DNA from 3 places in the Synechococcus sp. WH 8016 genome. Region 1 is predicted to be linked to each of the others. Evidence: predicted binding sites of a transcription regulator. Region 1 holds the regulator's gene; each other region holds the start of a gene.

Region 1 (5,591 bases):
CTGCATTTCATGGACCTACGCGCCAAGCTTGATGCCCAGCAAGAAATCCGCGAACTCTGCGATTTGATGTGGCCCCATCTCAAAGCTTGGACGCCGGAATTTGCCGATTGGTACGAAAAAACAAGACTGCATAAAGCCAGGCTTGCTCCCTAACAACCATTCATTCAGACCTTGGCCAGCGTTACCCGCTCTGGCTGATGCTGATATTTCCCTTGCCGGTCGCTATAGGTGGTTTCACAAGGATCACCCTCGAAAAACAACAACTGACAGATCCCTTCATTGGCATAAATCCGACAATCAGCGCCAGAACTATTACTAAACTCCAAGGTGAGATGTCCCTCCCATCCAGCCTCAGCCGGAGTTGTATTCACAATGATGCCTAAACGGGCATACGTACTCTTACCAAGGCAAATCACCGTGATATTGGGTGGCACGCGCATTTTTTCAAGGGCCACACCCAAGCCATACGAATGGGCTGGAAGGATGAAATAGTCGCCATCCTCATCATGATGAAGAGGCGTTGATTCAAGGTTGTCAGGGTTGAATCGCTTGGGATTCATGATCGTGCCTGGGACGTGGCGAAAGATCAAAAACTCCTTTGGCGAGAGCCTTAGGTCGTAGCCGTAGGACGAGCAGCCAAAACTCAGGACCGGACCTTGGCGTTGATCCGGATCCAAGTGGCGTACCAATCCATTTTGAAAAGGTTCAAGCATGCCTGCATCTGCTTGATCCGTAATCCAGCGATCGTTCTTCAGCATTAAAAACCTCGACGCAATTCCGTCACTTGATCAGCCATCTCCATCATCTCTGCAGGGATCGCGGGCCCCGTCACAATCACATCCATGGCGGATGGCCGTTGCTCCAACACCGACAAGACATCCTCATGACTCAGATAGCCCAGCTCGATTGCCAAGCCAATCTCATCCAACACGAGTTGATCCAACGTGCCTTCTAAAAGATGGGTTTTGCAGATCTGCCAAACCGCCTGAACCGCCTCTTTGACCTCGTCATCGCGGCTATCAGCAGCATCTGAGAGACATTCCGTCACGGAAGGGCGCAACCATCTCAGCCGATCGCAGAGGGTGAGGCTGCTTTGAGGGCCTTGGCCCACTCCACCCTTAAGAAACTGAGCAATTAAGACATGGCTCCCCAGGCCTGCCGTGCGCAGCGCCTGGCTCAGAACACCAGAAAAACTCCCCCGAAAGGAGGCGGTATGCACCTGAAGCTGACCTTCCGGAGCCACCAAATGCAGCGGTGGACGAACCTCCACGGAGGGGAGTCGCCTGAGTCCTGCTTGCTCGAGAGTCCTGTGGTCAACAGTCCGCGACTCACGGGAATGATGGGTAGGGCTGAGGCTGACGGTCATCACATTCGCCGATGTCCGGCAAATCCGGATGTGGATGAATCTAGCGGTGAAAGTCCAAGACACAAGTGTTTTGACACCATCCATGGTGTGCCTAGCCACCTGGCAGGCTCAAAGCATCTCCGCACCGTGGGCTCATGACTGGCACCTCTCGCAATGACGGACGTCAGCCGGGCGAGCTTCGCCCCTTCTCGATCAGCTGGGATCCGATGGGATTTGCCCTGAGTTCAGTGATCATCCACAGCGGACGCACCGCCGTTCTTTGCAGCGTTTGTCATCAAGAAGGCGTGCCTCGCTGGCGCAAAGATCAAGGCCAGGGGTGGCTCAGTGCCGAATACCGACTCCTGCCTGGATCCACTCCAGAGCGACAGAACCGTGAACTCCTCAAACTGAGCGGACGCACCCAGGAGATTCAGCGTCTGATTGGCCGCAGCCTGCGCGCAGCCATCGACATGCAGGCTCTCGGCGAAAACACGTTGAAAATCGATTGTGATGTGATTCAGGCGGACGCGGGCACCCGCACCGCCGCGATCAGCGGATCTTGGGTCGCCCTTCAGCGGGCCTGTGAGCGACTGGTTCAACAAGGGGTCCTCACCAGCAACCCTGTCCAATCCCAGGTGGCAGCCGTCTCCGTGGGTGTGATTCACAATCGCCCCCTGCTCGATCTCGACTACAGCGAAGACAGCCAAGCCGATGTGGATCTCAATGTCGTGATGAACGGAGAGGGGCATCTGCTGGAGCTGCAGGGAACGGCGGAAGGCGCTCCCTTTAGTCGTCACCAGCTCAATGACCTACTGGACCTTGCCGAGCCTGGGCTCAAGCAAATCATGCAGGATCAGAATTCGGCTCTTTCCACTAGGTGAAAATGCGGGGTTTCGTGTTCCTTGCTACATGAACAGGGGGTGCTGATCCATAACATCCCAATACACGAGTAGAAACCATGGCCGAAGTCAGCCGCGGCTTCAGCCGATACGCCCCTCCCACCATCCGCCCGGTGGGCTCGAATTTCGGAACTCCCACGGCTCCAGCCACCCGCACCCTTCAAGATGTCATTCGTGGTCTCGATGGTGCTAATACCGAGATGGTGGAGCGCGGGAAAACCATCTTTTTCCCCGGCGACCCCGCTGAAAAGGTTTATCTGATTCGTCGAGGTGCCGTCCGCCTCTCCAGGGTTTATGAATCCGGCGAGGAAATCACTGTTGCCCTGTTGCGAGAAAACAGTTTGTTTGGCGTTCTGTCGTTGCTGACAGGTCACCGCTCCGATCGCTTTTATCACTCAATCGCTTTCACAAGGGTGGAGATGGTGACGGCTCCAGCCACATCCGTGCGGCAGGCCATTGAAGACGACACCAGTGTGGGATTGCTGTTGTTGCAGGGGCTGTCCAGCAGGATTCTCCAGACTGAAACGATGATCGAAACCCTCACCCATCGAGACATGTCATCTCGGCTGGTGAGCTTTCTGCTGGTGCTTTGTCGAGATTTCGGTGTGCCTGGTCAACGGGGGATCACCATCGATTTACGCCTTTCTCACCAAGCCATTGCCGAGGCGATCGGGTCCACACGCGTCACGATCACGCGTCTCCTGGGGGACCTCAAGTCATCGAGCCTTGTCGATATCGATCGCAAAAAGATCACTGTTCTCGATCCAATCGCTCTCGCCAAGCGGTTCAGCTGACCATGCAGGTGAAGATGGAGCTCCCATCCGAACTCTGATCCTTCATTTTCCGTGACCGGCTGGTTTCTACTTCTCGCCCTGCTTGTGCTTGGAGGCGTGCTCTCAACCCTGGGGGACCGCCTTGGCTCTCGCGTGGGGAAAGCTCGGCTGAGCTTGCTTGGACTGCGTCCCAAGCGCACAGCCGTGGTGATCACGGTGTTGACCGGCAGTCTAATTAGTGCGCTTTCCCTTGGACTCCTGCTCTTGGTCAGTCGGCAACTCAGGGTCGGGCTGTTTGAACTGAATGCTCTCGAAGCCAAATTAAGGAGCAGTCGCGCCGATCTCAAAACCAGCAAAAGCGCTCAGGAGCAAGCTAGCAAGGAGCTCACAACGGCCCAAGAACGCGCGGCAGAACTGCGTCGCACCCTCAAGCCCCTCCAGGAACAAACCCGATCCTTGGAAGCGGAGCGACAGCGCTTGAGCCAAGACGTAGATGCCAAAGATATCGAGATCCAACGCACCGAACAGGAACTCTCTGCCGTGCGCACGCAAATTCGCGATGGCGAGAAAGAACTCAATCAACTGGAAGACACGCTCCTCGCGCTGCGGCGCGGCAACGTCGCCATCAGCAGCGGGCAGCCGCTTGCCACCGTGACCCTGAAACTCGAACGCCCCGATCAGGCAAAAACGGTGATCGATCAGTTGCTCCGAGACGCCAATCTTCAGGCCTATCAACAGGTCCTGCCTGGCCAACCGGCAAAGCGTCAGATCCTGCTGGTTCCGAGGCCTGACATCAAGCGCTTGGAACAAACGATTCGCAAACCTGGCACCTGGGTTGTGAACATCCGTTCAGCCGCCAATGTGCTGCTGGGCGAAACCGTTGTCTACGCCTTCCCTGAAGTGCTTCCCAATGTCACGGTGACCAGGGAGGGTGAGGTCTTGGCACGCACCACCCTGGCGAGCAATGAACGCGACCCTGAAGCCGTACGCAATCGGCTGAACCTTCTCCTCGCCTCCACATTGGCCGAGGTGCAAAGACGCGGTTCTCTCAGCAAGGGATTGCAGTTTGATGGCAATGCCATCAATGCGCTTGGCCAAGAGCTGATCGACCGCAACGGAGGACTCGCGGGGCTGGAAGCGGTGGCGTTACGCCGCAGCGAAACAGCAGATCCCATCGCCATCCAGCTGCGTCTCAGCCGATGACTCGCGTTGTCGCCATGGATCCTGGCCGAAGCAAATGCGGATTGCTCCTCGCAGACACCGCCACGAACACCGTGCTTCAAGGGATGGTGACCCCCAGCGCTCAAGTCCTTGATCAGCTTCGCGTCTGGATGGCGGACGCTCAGGGGGACACCGCCCAGATTGCTGAACTGGTGATCGGGGATGGCACCAGCAGCATGATCTGGCAACAACAACTGCCTGCAAGCCTGCCGATCCGCGTCGTCGACGAAACGGGAACCACCCTTCGAGCCAGAGAGCGTTACTGGCAGTTATGGCCGGCACGGGGCTGGAAACGCTTGCTTCCCAAAGGCCTACGCATCCCATCGGGCGATCTTGATGCCATCGCCGCGCTCGTCATCCTCGAGGACTATCTCGATCGACCATTGCAATGGCCGGGTCCCGATCCCCTCAGAACCGGGCTCTCACGGTGAAGGTGTAGTCCCCTCCCGGTTCCAGGTCATAGTCAGATTTCACAAGAAAGCGAAGCAGCGCGTCTTGAATCAACGCGCGCCCCAAGGACGGCTCCACACTCAACTCGCCACGATCAAAAAACCAGCTGAACTGCCAATTGAAGCCTCCGGCCTGGACGTCTCCCTCCAAACATTGATCTGCAAAACTCTGGCGTTGAACCCGTAAGTGGGCGGTGGTAACGGGGAGCGCTGCCATCACGCCTCAGGGTTGGTGGGAGCCAACTGAAGCCCATTGATGTGATTGCCGGCGAGGTCGAGACCTTGCCGCTGAATCCGCTCCAAACCATCGACCACCTCCACCAGCACCTTGTCGAGCAGGGGCTCCTCCTCACGACTGAAACTTCCCAGGACGTGCGACACCGTTCGCGCCTTGCGCTCACTGGGATTTTGCCCGGGTGCACCGATGCCTATCCGCAGACGCGCAAAATCCTGGGTGCCGAGATGCTGGATGGTGCTTTTCAGGCCGTTGTGGCCACCAGCAGAGCCGCGGGCGCGTAAACGCAAACGACCAAGCGGCAGATCCATATCGTCCACGAGCACCAATAGCTGATGGAGCTCAAACCCGAACCAATCGAGCGCAGCCCGAATCGAGCGGCCGCTGTCGTTCATGAACGTTTGGGGCATCAACAAGCGCAATCGCCGCTCTCCCGAGCCCAGATCAGCAAGCTGACCTTGGAGCTTGGGCGTCGAACGAAAAGCACCACCCTCGCGAGAGACCAGCCGCTCCAAGGCCATGAAGCCCACGTTATGACGGGTGTTGGCATAACGATTGCCTGGATTCCCCAACCCCACCACCAAGCGGAGATCACCGCGATTCATCAAATCAATCGGAGGGGGGTGTCGGCTCTGATTTTGGCGCAACCGCAGGCGTAACAGCGGCCTC
Region 2 (5,591 bases), on a different contig from region 1:
GAGTTGCCGCTGAGTGCGGATCAGCGCACGGTGCTGCGCGGACGTCGTCGCACAGTGTGTGGTCGAGACGTGTTGTTGCAGCTGCCGCGTGAGCGCCCGTTAACACCAGGTGATCGCCTCACCGATGCGCATCATCAGGTGCATGTGCTGGTGACTGCGGCTCCTGAGGAGTTGTTGCGAGTGGAGGCAGCAACGCCGCTTGCATTGCTTGAAGCTGCTTATCACCTAGGAAATCGTCATGTGGCTCTTGAGTTGCATGAGCATGAGCTGTTGTTGCTCAACGACTCCGTCCTCGCCACCATGCTTAACGGTCGCGGATTGAAGGTGACACGGTGTTGCCGTCCCTTCATGCCAGAAGGCGGTGCTTACATCGGCCATCAGCACGCATGACATCGCTTGCATTGCTGCAGTTGGTGAGTCCTGCCTTGCCCGTTGGCGCTTTTAGCTATTCCGAGGGTCTTGAAGTTTTGATCCAGAATGGTTCATTGATTGATGAATTAGATCTCCAACATTGGATTGAAGCGGAGCTTCAAAGGGGTGCCCTGAGGTTGGAGGCTGCGGCGTTAAATCCATTGCGCGTCCAGCTTCAACACTGGGAGCAAGAAAGGTCAGAGATGCCCAGCGAGTTGATGTCTTTGGATGGGTGGTTGTTGGCTTTGAGGGAGTCGGCTGAGGTGCGTGCCCAGCAAGGACAGATGGGCGGTTCTTTGCTGCAATTGATGGTTGATCTTGGACATCCATTGCCTCAGCCGGTGGTGCTGGCTTGGCCGGCGGCCTGGGCTTGGGCTGCTTTGTCGTTGAAGATTTCTGAGTTGGAGATGGTGGAGGGTTATCTCTACGGTTGGGTTGCGAATCAGCTCAGTGCAGCGGTTCGCTTGGTGCCGCTGGGTCCCACTACGGCTCAACGGATCCAGCAGCAGCTGTTGCCGATGATTCGTGAACAGGCATCTGTTTTGAAAGATCAAGACCCGTACACCCTTTGGTGTGGTGGTGCTGGTGCGGGGTTGGCCCAGTTGGCGCATGCTGAGTTGTATTCACGTTTGTTCCGGAGCTGATGAGCAGCAAACTCAGGCTTGGCATCGCCGGGCCGGTGGGCTCAGGCAAGACAGCGCTCGTGGAAGCGCTGTGCAGGAGATTGCGCAACCGCCTGCAATTGGCGGTTGTGACCAATGACATTTACACCCAAGAGGATGCCCAATTCCTGACGCGTTCAGGTGCCTTAGAGCCTGAGCGCATCCGTGGGGTTGAAACCGGAGGGTGCCCGCATACGGCGATTCGAGAAGACTGCTCCATCAACCGAGCGGCTGTGGGTGAACTGGAATGTCAGTTCCCAGGGCTTGATTTGGTGATGGTGGAGAGCGGAGGTGACAATCTTGCGGCCAGTTTTAGCCCCGAATTAGTCGACCTTTGTATTTATGTGATTGATGTAGCGGCTGGGGACAAGATTCCTCGCAAAGGCGGTCCTGGCATTACACGATCCGATTTATTGGTGATTAACAAGATTGATCTGGCTCCCCTTGTTGGTGCTGACTTAGCCGTGATGGAACAGGACACGTTGAGGATGCGGCGGGATCGACCCTGGTGCTTTACCAACCTTCGAAATGGGGAAGGACTCGATCTTGTGGAAGCCTTTGTGTTGCAACAGATACCAAATTGACGCGTATTTGGTCTGCCGATTGGCAAATAGTCTTTGTTGATACAGGAGCTTCTTTCTTCAGATCGGTACCTTTCGAACTCCGGCGTTGAAACGTCGTTCCTCTTGTTTTGATACTCATGAGTTCATCATTGTCCAAGCGTCTCTTTGCCGGCATGGCCGCAGCGTCGCTGGGTCTGGCCGTCACAGCTTGTGGTGGTGGCGATGAGAAAGCCTCCAACGTTGAGTTTGACGACAGCGTTACCGTTGGCATTCTTCACTCTCTGACTGGCACGATGGCCATCTCTGAGTCCACCTTGGTGGATACAGAAAAAATGGCCATTGATGAAATTAATGCTGCCGGTGGTGTTGAGGTAGATGGTAAGAAGTACAAAATTGATTACATCGTTGAAGACGGTGCCTCCGATTGGCCCACGTTTGCTGAGAAGTCCAAAAAACTCATCGATCAGGACAAAGTTCCTGTTGTGTTCGGCGGTTGGACCTCTGCTAGCCGTAAGGCAATGCTTCCGGTGTACGAATCGAAAGATGCTTTCCTCTATTACCCGATTCAGTACGAAGGCCAAGAGTGTTCGAAAAATATCTTCTATACCGGCGCGACTCCTAACCAGCAGTCTGAGCCAGCGACCAGCTTTATGTTCGAGAAGTCGCCAGCTGCAGGCAAGCCCTTCTATTTAGTGGGATCTGACTACGTGTTCCCTCGTACGTCTAACACCATCACGAAGGAGCAGGTGAAGTCTCTGGGTGGAGAAGTTGTTGGTGAAGATTATTTGCCTCTTGGCAATACAGAAGTTGCTCCGATCATTGCCAAGATTAAAAAGGCTTTGCCTGATGGCGGTGTGATTATCAACACCCTCAATGGTGACCAAAATGTTGCTTTCTTCAAGCAAATTCAGGATGCCGGAATTACTCCTGAAAATGGTTATTATGTGATGAGCTATTCCATTGCTGAAGAAGAAATCAGCACAATTGGACCCGAGTTCCTTGAAGGTCATTACGGCGCTTGGAACTACATGATGTCCATTGATACGCCGGCATCCAAGAAGTTTGCTGCTGACTTCAAGGCCAAGTATGGAGCTGACCGTGTTGTCGCTGACCCTCAAGAGTCTGCATACAATATGGTGTACCTCTGGAAGATGGCTGTTGAAAAAGCCGGTACTTTTGATGACGACAAAGTACGTGAAGCCCTGATTGGTATCAAGTTCGATGCTCCTCAAGGCCCAATTGAGGTTCGTCCTAACCATCACATCTCTCAAATCGTTCGGATCGGAGCGATTACTGCAGATGGTCAGTTCGAAATCGTAGAAGAGTCGGACAGCCCAATTGATCCTCAGACTTGGAACCAGTTTGAGCCCACATCGAAGGGCTTTGCTTGCGATTGGTCTGATCCCAGTAAGGGAGAGAAGTACAAGCTCTGATCATGAATAGCTCCATCGACTGATGGCTTGCTTTTGGAGGGGTCCCTTGGGGGCTCCTCTTTTCATTTTTTTCGCTTACTAGACACCCCCCGTGCAACTGCTTTTCGAAAGTTTGTTCAACGGTGTGGCCATCGGCTCTGTGTTGCTGATGGCCGCCCTTGGACTGGCCATTGTGTTTGGCTTGATGGGTGTGATTAATCTCGCTCACGGCGAATTAATTATGCTTGGTGCCTATACCACCTATGTGGTACAGCTCATTTTCAAACTTCCCCTTCTTGCGCCTATTTACAACGCCTACGTATTGGTTGCTATTCCATGCGCCTTCGTTGTGAGTGGTGTTGTTGGTATTTTGCTTGAACGCACAGTAATACGACGTCTATATGGGAGTCCACTGGAGACTCTGCTTGCTACGTGGGGTGTCAGTTTGATTCTCCAGCAGTTTGTGCGCAGCGTTCCGCTTGCCTATGCGGCAGGAATGGTTGTGTTTCTAGTGCTCGGATTCAGTGTTCCGTTGTTTCTTCCGAAGACCTTATTGGAGGGTCGTCAATCTCGGTTTGTGCGACTAGGTGGTTGGGCTGTTTCTGCTTTCATTGGTGTGTTATTTGCGGGTGGATTGGCCTCGCAAATTAGCCGTATTGCTAAGGCAACATCCCGCAATGTGGATGTCACCGCTCCGAAGTGGATGCGCGGTGGTCTCGAATGGATGGATCTCACGTTTCCTGTCCCACGCCTTGTGATCATTGTGATGACGTTGATCGCCGTTGTTGGGGTGATCTGGTTCCTCAACCGCAGTGTTTGGGGTATTCGGATTAGGGCAGTCACGCAGAATCGTTCGATGAGCGATTGCCTCGGCATTCCGACTGACACCGTTGACGTCCTTACCTTTGGGATCGGTTCTGGTTTGGCGGGGGTGGCTGGCGTTGCTGTGTCGTTGTTGGGTTCGGTGGGTCCCAACGTTGGAACCTCTTACATCGTGGGCTGTTTCATGGTGGTGGTGCTCGGTGGTGTTGGCAATCTTCTCGGCACCGTGTTGGCTTCCTTTGCGATTGGCTTATTAACCGATCTAATTGGAGCAGGTCGCCTGCTCACGATTTGGCCAGACATGCCTGAGCCACTGGCTGGCGGGGTTGAATTTTTTGCGACTACGAGCATGGCTCAGGTGATGGCTTTTGCCCTGATTGTGGTTTTCCTTCAGTTCCGTCCTGCAGGCCTGTTTCCGCAAAAAGGCCGAATGGTTGAGGCTTGATCAGATGTTTCGTTCGTTTCAACAGCGCACCTGGCTCTCGGTCACTCTTTGGGTGGTGATCATCGCGGTAATCGTTGCTGCTCCATCGGTTCTGCCTGTGTTCCGCCTTAACCTTTTGGGTCGGTTTTTATCTCTAGCGATCGTGGCGCTTGGGATTGATTTGATTTGGGGCTTTACCGGTCTTCTCAGCCTCGGGCAGGGAATTTTCTTTGCTCTTGGAGGTTATGCCGCTGCGATGTATCTCCAACTCAGGAGTTCTATTGATATGCCCAACTCCATTCCTGAATTTTTCAGTCTGTATGGGGTTGATCGGTTGCCATTGTTCTGGGAGCCTTTTCGCTCGCCTCTCTTTACGCTCATCGCAATTTGGCTGATCCCTGCTTTGCTTGCAGCTGTGTTAGGGAATTTAGTGTTCCGTAATCGAATTAAGGGTGTTTATTTTTCGATTCTGACCCAAGCCGCTCTCTTGGTTTTTTTCAATTTCTTCAATGGACAGCAAAAGCTAATTAATGGCACCAACGGTTTGAAAACAGATGTCACTGTGCTGTTTGGTCAGCTCGAGTTGGGATCGCCAGAGATGCAGCGAGGCTTCTTTTGGGTGACGGCTGTTGTTGTGATCATCGTCTGGATGTTTTTACGATGGGTTGTGCGTGGTCGTTTTGGAAATGTTCTGATTGCGATCCGCGATGATGAGCCCAGACTTCGCTTTGCTGGGTATAACCCAACATTGTTTAAAACAATCGTGTTCGCAATCGCTGGGGGCTTGGCGGGTATCGGTGGAGCGCTCTATACAGTGCAATCTGGAATTGTTTCCCCCCAGTTCATGACTGTTCCCTTTTCGATCGAAATGGTGATTTGGGTTGCTGTTGGTGGTCGTGGAACATTGGTAGGAGCGATTTTGGGATCCGTTGTAATCATGTATGCCAAAAGTTTGGTAAGTGAAGCCTTACCGGAAACTTGGCTTTTCATTCAAGGTGGGTTGTTTATTCTTGTGGTGACGGCACTGCCTGAGGGTGTGATTGGTTGGTTCAGAGGAGAAGGACCAAGAAATGTGATGTCTCGCCTGGGTTTTTCTCGGCCGATTGGTACTTATCCTCAACTTGAAGTTGATGGCAATGAGGAGGTGCAGCCATGAGCCGAATCGTTTCTGGCTCCAGAGCACTTCTGGAGCTCAAAGACATCACAGTTAGTTTTGATGGTTTTCTTGCCCTTCGAGACCTAAATCTGAGCTTGCAACCTGGAGAGCTTCGGGCTGTAATCGGTCCAAATGGGGCTG
Region 3 (5,591 bases), on a different contig from region 1:
TCACTCCAACCCGGCCTTGGCCGGGTTTTTTGTTGTCTTGGCTTGGCAAAACGTTCAGAGGGCGGCTCAATAGGAGCTGGACTCTTCATCTCTTCATCTCTTGAGCGATACCAGCGTGACCTCCAGAAGGAGCCGACCCACGCGGAAGGGGACTGGGGCTTTGAAAGGCCCTAAGGACTCCACTTCTAATCCGCGTGGATTCTGGCAACGGTTGTTGCCTCTCGATTGGTCCCTTTGGCCAACAGAGGCGAGGCTCCTCCTGAGTCTGACTGCCATCTGGTGCATTGCTGGATTATTAGTACTGGCATCCGCCAGCTGGTGGGTAGCCGCTCGCGAGCAAGGAGAGGGGGCTTACTACCTCAAACGCCAACTGGTCTGGATGGTCGCTAGCTGGAGCCTGATGGCCTTCGTTGCTTCCACAACGCTCAGACGTTGGCTCAAGATTGCCGGTCCTGGCCTATGGATCGGCTGCCTGATGGTGGCAGCCACATTGGTGATGGGCACCACGGTGAATGGAGCCAGTCGCTGGCTAGTGATCGGTCCCATCCAGGTCCAGCCGTCAGAGTTGGTGAAACCATTCGTCGTTCTTCAAGCTGCCAATCTCTTCGCCCATTGGAAGCGAAGCGCACTCGATCAAAAACTGCTCTGGCTAGCAAGCTTCGCCACCCTCGTTCTGCTGATTCTTAAACAGCCGAATCTGAGTACCGCAGCACTGATCGGTCTGTTGATCTGGTTGATGGCGTTTTCAGCGGGGCTTCCCTTGCTTCAGCTGTTTGGAACCGCACTAGCTGGAGGCATGCTCGGAATCAGCAGCATCCTGATTAACGAATACCAGCGGATCAGGGTGATCTCGTTTCTCAATCCTTGGAACGACCCCCAGGGCGATGGTTATCAACTCATTCAAAGCCTGTTGGCGATTGGTTCAGGAGGCATTTTTGGCCAGGGATTCGGCCTTTCAACCCAGAAACTGCAATACCTGCCAATCCAAAGCACAGATTTCATCTTCGCTGTCTACGCCGAAGAGTTCGGTTTCGTGGGGTCTGTGATGTTGCTGGTGTTTCTGATGCTGATGGGTTTCTTGGGGCTTCGTGTTGCCTTGCGTTGCCGAAGCAATCAGGCAAGGCTGACAGCCATTGGCTGTTCGACCCTTCTGGTTGGACAATCACTGATGAACATTGCCGTGGCCTCCGGTGCCATGCCCACAACAGGCCTCCCCCTCCCACTGGTCAGCTACGGAGGCAATTCATTGCTCTCGAGCATGGTGATTATTGGCCTGTTGATCCGCTGCTCACTCGAATCCACGGGCTTGATCGGTGGTCGCAGCCTCCGAGAGCAACAGCGTCGTGGATAAGGTGATCTTGAATTGATCCCGGCCTCACCGGTACAACCATTTTCTCATTCGAGCTGGCACTGTCCGACCTTGCCCGCAGCAGCGAGCAACTGCTCAGCCATGCGCTGCAGCAGCCTGGTCCCATCACGGTGGCTCTTGTCTTTGCAGGAGGAGCTCTAACCAGCCTGGGCCCCTGTTCCCTGTCGTTGCTGCCAATCACACTCGCCTACTTAGCAGGCTTTGATAGCCAGCAGAAACCTTGGCAACGCAGCCTGTCCTTTTGCGCTGGCATCGTTGGCGCCCTGGTCGTGCTGGGAAGCCTGAGTGGTTTGCTCGGCCGCATTTACGGTCAAGTTCCCGGTTTGATCCCAACCCTTGTTGCGGCGTTGGCAGTGGTGATGGGACTCAATCTGCTTGGAGTGGTTCGAATTCCCCTTCCAGCCGGGCCGGACCCGATGCGTTGGACCAGCAGGGTGCCCGCTCCGCTTGCCCCGGTGGCAGCCGGGTTGGCATTTGGGCTTGCTGCTTCACCCTGCACAACCCCCGTACTCGCCGTCCTGCTCGGCTGGATTGCCAGCACGGGTCGCCCCCTTCTCGGCGTACTGATGCTGACAAGCTTTGGGATAGGTCAAGTGCTGCCTCTCCTGCTTGCGGGCAACTTGGCAGCCTCCCTGCCGCGCTTGCTGGCGTTACGTCCCATCGGCCGGTGGGTTCCACCGATCAGTGGCGTGATCCTTCTTGCCACAGGCACTCTCACCTTGTTAGCGAGATTGACCTGATCCGATGCCTGCACTTCGCCGACTCTTCGCGCTGCTCTCCGATCTTCGTTTGGCGATCCTGCTCCTTCTGCTCATTGCAGGAGCCAGTGCCCTTGGGACCATTCTTCCGCAGAACGAAGCGCCTGATTTGTATCTCGAGCGTTTCAATGCGGACCCATGGCTCGGATTGATCAACGGCGAGCAGATGTTGCAACTGCAGCTGGACAGCATCTATTCCAGCGTGTGGTTTTTAAGCCTTTTGGCTTGGCTGGGGTTGGCCTTGATCCTCTGCAGCTGGCGTCGTCAATGGCCAGCGCTGCTCGCCACAATGCGCTGGATTGACTATCGCCAACCCAGGCAGCTGAGCAAGTTGGCACTGGCCGAATCAATTCGCTGTTCCAACGGTGCATCGGCCCTAGACGCGCTGAGTTCCCACCTCCAGCAGCAAGGCTGGGCGGTCCAGAGGCATGAGGATCGCCTTGCGGCGCGGCGCGGCGTAATTGGCAAGGTAGGCCCCCTGTTGGTTCACACCGGCTTGGTCCTGCTGCTTATCGGGGCTGCATGGGGAGCACTGGCTGGAAATCGCTTGGAACGCTTCCTTGCCCCTGGCCGAGCTCTCGATCTTCTAGACCCGTCTGGAAACAACAGGCTCTCGCTCACCCTCGAGCGCTTCGCGATTGAGCGTGATCCAGCAGGACGCACAGAACAATTTCGCTCAACGCTGAGGCTCGATCCGCCAGGAGGCCCCTCAGAGCAGCGCATGATCAGCGTGAATCATCCACTCCGCTATCGAGGGATGACGGTCTATCAAGCGGATTGGTCGCTGGCTGCGATCACCGTGCAAATTGGTAAGAGCCCTGAATTGCAATTACCTCTTCGGAGTTTTCCCGAACTCGGTGAACAAATTTGGGGTCTGGTGCTTCCCACACGGCCGGATGGATCTGAGCCAGTGCTGATGAGCACAAGCAGCGAACAAGGCCCTGTTCAGGTGTTCGATGCCGACGGATCGCTGCTCGGCAACCTGCGACCTGGCGGAGCATCCACTGAAATCAAAGGATTGCCCCTGAGGGTGGCCGACATCATGCCCGCCAGCGGACTGCTCCTTAAGCGTGACCCTGGCGTCCCACTGGTTTATGCAGGCTTTGCGATCACACTGCTTGGCGGAGGGCTCAGCTTGATCGCAACCCGACAACTCTGGGCCGTGCTTGACCCAGAAACCTTGCAGCCATCCCACAGAAAGCTGCACATCGGCGGACTATGCAATCGCAATCTCGCTGGCTTCGCGGCTGAATTACCAGTCCTGATCAGCAGGGTTGACGGCTCCCATGACTGACCCTCACAACCGTGTGAACGTTGCCACGAGGGTTGAAATCAGCTTCTAGCTCCATCCATACAGGGGCACAGGCCGTAACGAGATCATCAAGAATTTTGTTCGCCACCTCTTCATGAGAGATCGAAGTGTTGCGGTAATGATTGACGTACAACTTGATCGCTTTCAGCTCGACCACCCGAGGTCCCGGCTGATAAATCAAGCGCAACACAGCGAAATCCGGGTAACCAGAGAACGGGCAGAGGCAGGTAAATTCTGGCAATTCGATCGACACCTCATAGGGGCGCCCAGGCCTTGGGTTGTCGAAACAGATCAACTCGGCATCTGCAATAGCCCTTTCGCCATACAGCGGAGTTTTGGTGAGCTCAGTGCCGGGGTTGCTCATAAAACGAATACGGAAATCTTCAGCGCTCGACCTTAAAGCCAGCCATCCACAACCGCTGCGTGGACCTCTGTGCTGTTTGATTTGGTATCAACGCGTACAACCCACAGGCCGAAATGCAGGCCTAATGGTTCTCAAATGGATGTGTATGCGATGGATCTCAGACTGATTAGCGAAGGACAGGCCTTCCGACTCCAGCCTGAGAGTGTCCACGGCATGCTCTGGCTCCAAACGCATTTTGAAAAGTCCCATTGGGAGCTTCTGGCTGAGGGCCTTGCCACGCTGAGCCCAGCCAATGTCGATGAGCTGATTGAGGACGCTTCGAACGCCGGATTGAACCTTTCTCCTCTTCCGGCCCTGTCATCTCAGCTCAATTCCTGACACACTCGAAAGATCGATTACTCAACAATTCCATGAAAAAGGTCGAAGCCATCATCCGTCCCTTCAAGCTTGAAGATGTCAAGTTGGCTTTGGTTAATGCCGGCATCGTCGGCATGACCGTGAGCGAAGTGCGCGGATTCGGTCGTCAGAAGAGGCAAGTGGAGCGCTATCGCGGTTCTGAATTCACTGTTGAGTTTCTGCAGAAGCTGAAAGTTGAGGTGGTGATCGACGATGACCGCGTCGATGATGTGATCAACGCCATTGCAGAAGCAGCAAAAACAGGCGAGATCGGCGATGGCAAGATTTTTGTCTCCCCAGTCGAAACCGTGGTGCGCATTCGCACAGGCGATCGCGACAGTTCAGCCCTCTGATTGCAGGGTCTCCTGAACCACCTTCCGAACCACTTCATCAGAGAGGTGGTCTTGATCATGCTCGCCTAACCACAACAAGTACTCGTGGTTGCCGGCTGGACCGGTAATCGGAGACCCCACAACTCCCTGGGCATTCCAGCCCTGGGAGTGTGCCGCGGAGATCACTGATGAAATTGCATCCCTGTGAGCCAAACCATCTCGCACCACTCCGCCTTTCCCCACCCGTTCGCGTCCCACCTCAAACTGAGGCTTAACCAACACCAAGGCTTCGCTTCCCTGCGGTTCCAACAAGGCGCGAATCGCCGGAAGCACGAGTGCCAAAGAAATAAACGACACATCTGCGACAGCCAGGGTGGGAAGAACGTCATCAGGCCCGTACAGCTCAGCTGCGCTCAATCGGCGCAAATTGGTGCGCTCCCTGAGCACAACCCTTTCATCCGTGCGCAAACTCCAGGCCGTCTGGCCATAGCCAACGTCGATGCCATACACCTGACGGGCACCATGTTGCAGTAAACAATCGGTGAAGCCACCCGTCGAAATTCCTCCATCAAGGCAGGTGCGCCCCTCCACCTCGACAGGGAAAGCCTCCAACGCTGCCAGCAACTTTTCACCCCCTCTCGACACAAACCGAGGAGGCTGCTCCACGATCAACGCAAGATCGAGCAAAACCGTGTGACCTGGTTTATCGAGCAGCTGGCCGCGATGGTCTCTGACCTTGCCGGCGCGAATGAGTTGTTGCGCTTGCTGACGAGATGCCGCCAAACCCAACGTCAGCATGTGGAGATCTAAACGCTGTTTACGAGCCATTTCGACATGAAAGCACCGTGAAACCGAAACAAATACCGGAGTTCCTCCCCGAGTTCCGCAGACCTCCCTGAAGATCTTCGCAAGCCGCACGCAAGTCCGTGTCAGCCAACAACGTCTTCAATATCAAAAGCGGACGCCGCCCATCCCTTCGGGCCAGATTCTGTCGCAAGTCCAGGGGGGCTTCGAACCGCGTCCTCGAACTCTTGGCTCCAGGCTCATTTGTCACCCTCGA

What was found. Region 1 encodes NtcA, which controls nitrogen genes in cyanobacteria. Its sites were predicted from a motif close to GTANCNNNNGNTAC; they were not measured.
Region 2: the regulator NtcA is predicted to act here: its motif matches at 1,687-1,700, upstream of urtA (urea ABC transporter substrate-binding protein).
Region 3: the regulator NtcA is predicted to act here: its motif matches at 3,888-3,901, upstream of queF (preQ(1) synthase).

The regions. Positions count from the first base shown of each region.
Region 1 is NZ_AGIK01000002.1:55,361-60,951, forward strand. Features, by position in the region: gene thyX (FAD-dependent thymidylate synthase) at 1-153, shown strand, start outside; gene dcd (dCTP deaminase) at 165-758, opposite strand; gene SYN8016DRAFT_RS07145 (cob(I)yrinic acid a,c-diamide adenosyltransferase) at 758-1,366, opposite strand; gene rph (ribonuclease PH) at 1,501-2,226, shown strand; gene ntcA (global nitrogen regulator NtcA) at 2,304-3,038, shown strand; gene SYN8016DRAFT_RS07160 (DUF3084 domain-containing protein) at 3,090-4,220, shown strand; gene SYN8016DRAFT_RS07165 (hypothetical protein) at 4,217-4,669, shown strand; gene SYN8016DRAFT_RS07170 (DUF3146 family protein) at 4,647-4,904, opposite strand; gene pth (aminoacyl-tRNA hydrolase) at 4,904-5,527, opposite strand; gene SYN8016DRAFT_RS07180 (TatA/E family twin arginine-targeting protein translocase) at 5,532-5,591, opposite strand, start outside.
Region 2 is NZ_AGIK01000003.1:243,730-249,320, reverse strand. Features, by position in the region: gene ureE (urease accessory protein UreE) at 1-390, shown strand, start outside; gene SYN8016DRAFT_RS09765 (urease accessory protein UreF) at 387-1,055, shown strand; gene ureG (urease accessory protein UreG) at 1,055-1,657, shown strand; gene urtA (urea ABC transporter substrate-binding protein) at 1,774-3,069, shown strand; gene SYN8016DRAFT_RS09750 (branched-chain amino acid ABC transporter permease) at 3,161-4,315, shown strand; gene urtC (urea ABC transporter permease subunit UrtC) at 4,320-5,450, shown strand; gene urtD (urea ABC transporter ATP-binding protein UrtD) at 5,447-5,591, shown strand, end outside.
Region 3 is NZ_AGIK01000004.1:57,468-63,058, forward strand. Features, by position in the region: gene SYN8016DRAFT_RS10295 (FtsW/RodA/SpoVE family cell cycle protein) at 101-1,351, shown strand; gene SYN8016DRAFT_RS10300 (cytochrome c biogenesis CcdA family protein) at 1,441-2,109, shown strand; gene SYN8016DRAFT_RS10305 (cytochrome c biogenesis protein ResB) at 2,114-3,421, shown strand; gene queF (preQ(1) synthase) at 3,393-3,803, opposite strand; gene SYN8016DRAFT_RS10315 (hypothetical protein) at 3,954-4,181, shown strand; gene SYN8016DRAFT_RS10320 (P-II family nitrogen regulator) at 4,214-4,552, shown strand; gene SYN8016DRAFT_RS10325 (TlyA family RNA methyltransferase) at 4,541-5,359, opposite strand; gene SYN8016DRAFT_RS14585 (hypothetical protein) at 5,458-5,591, shown strand, end outside.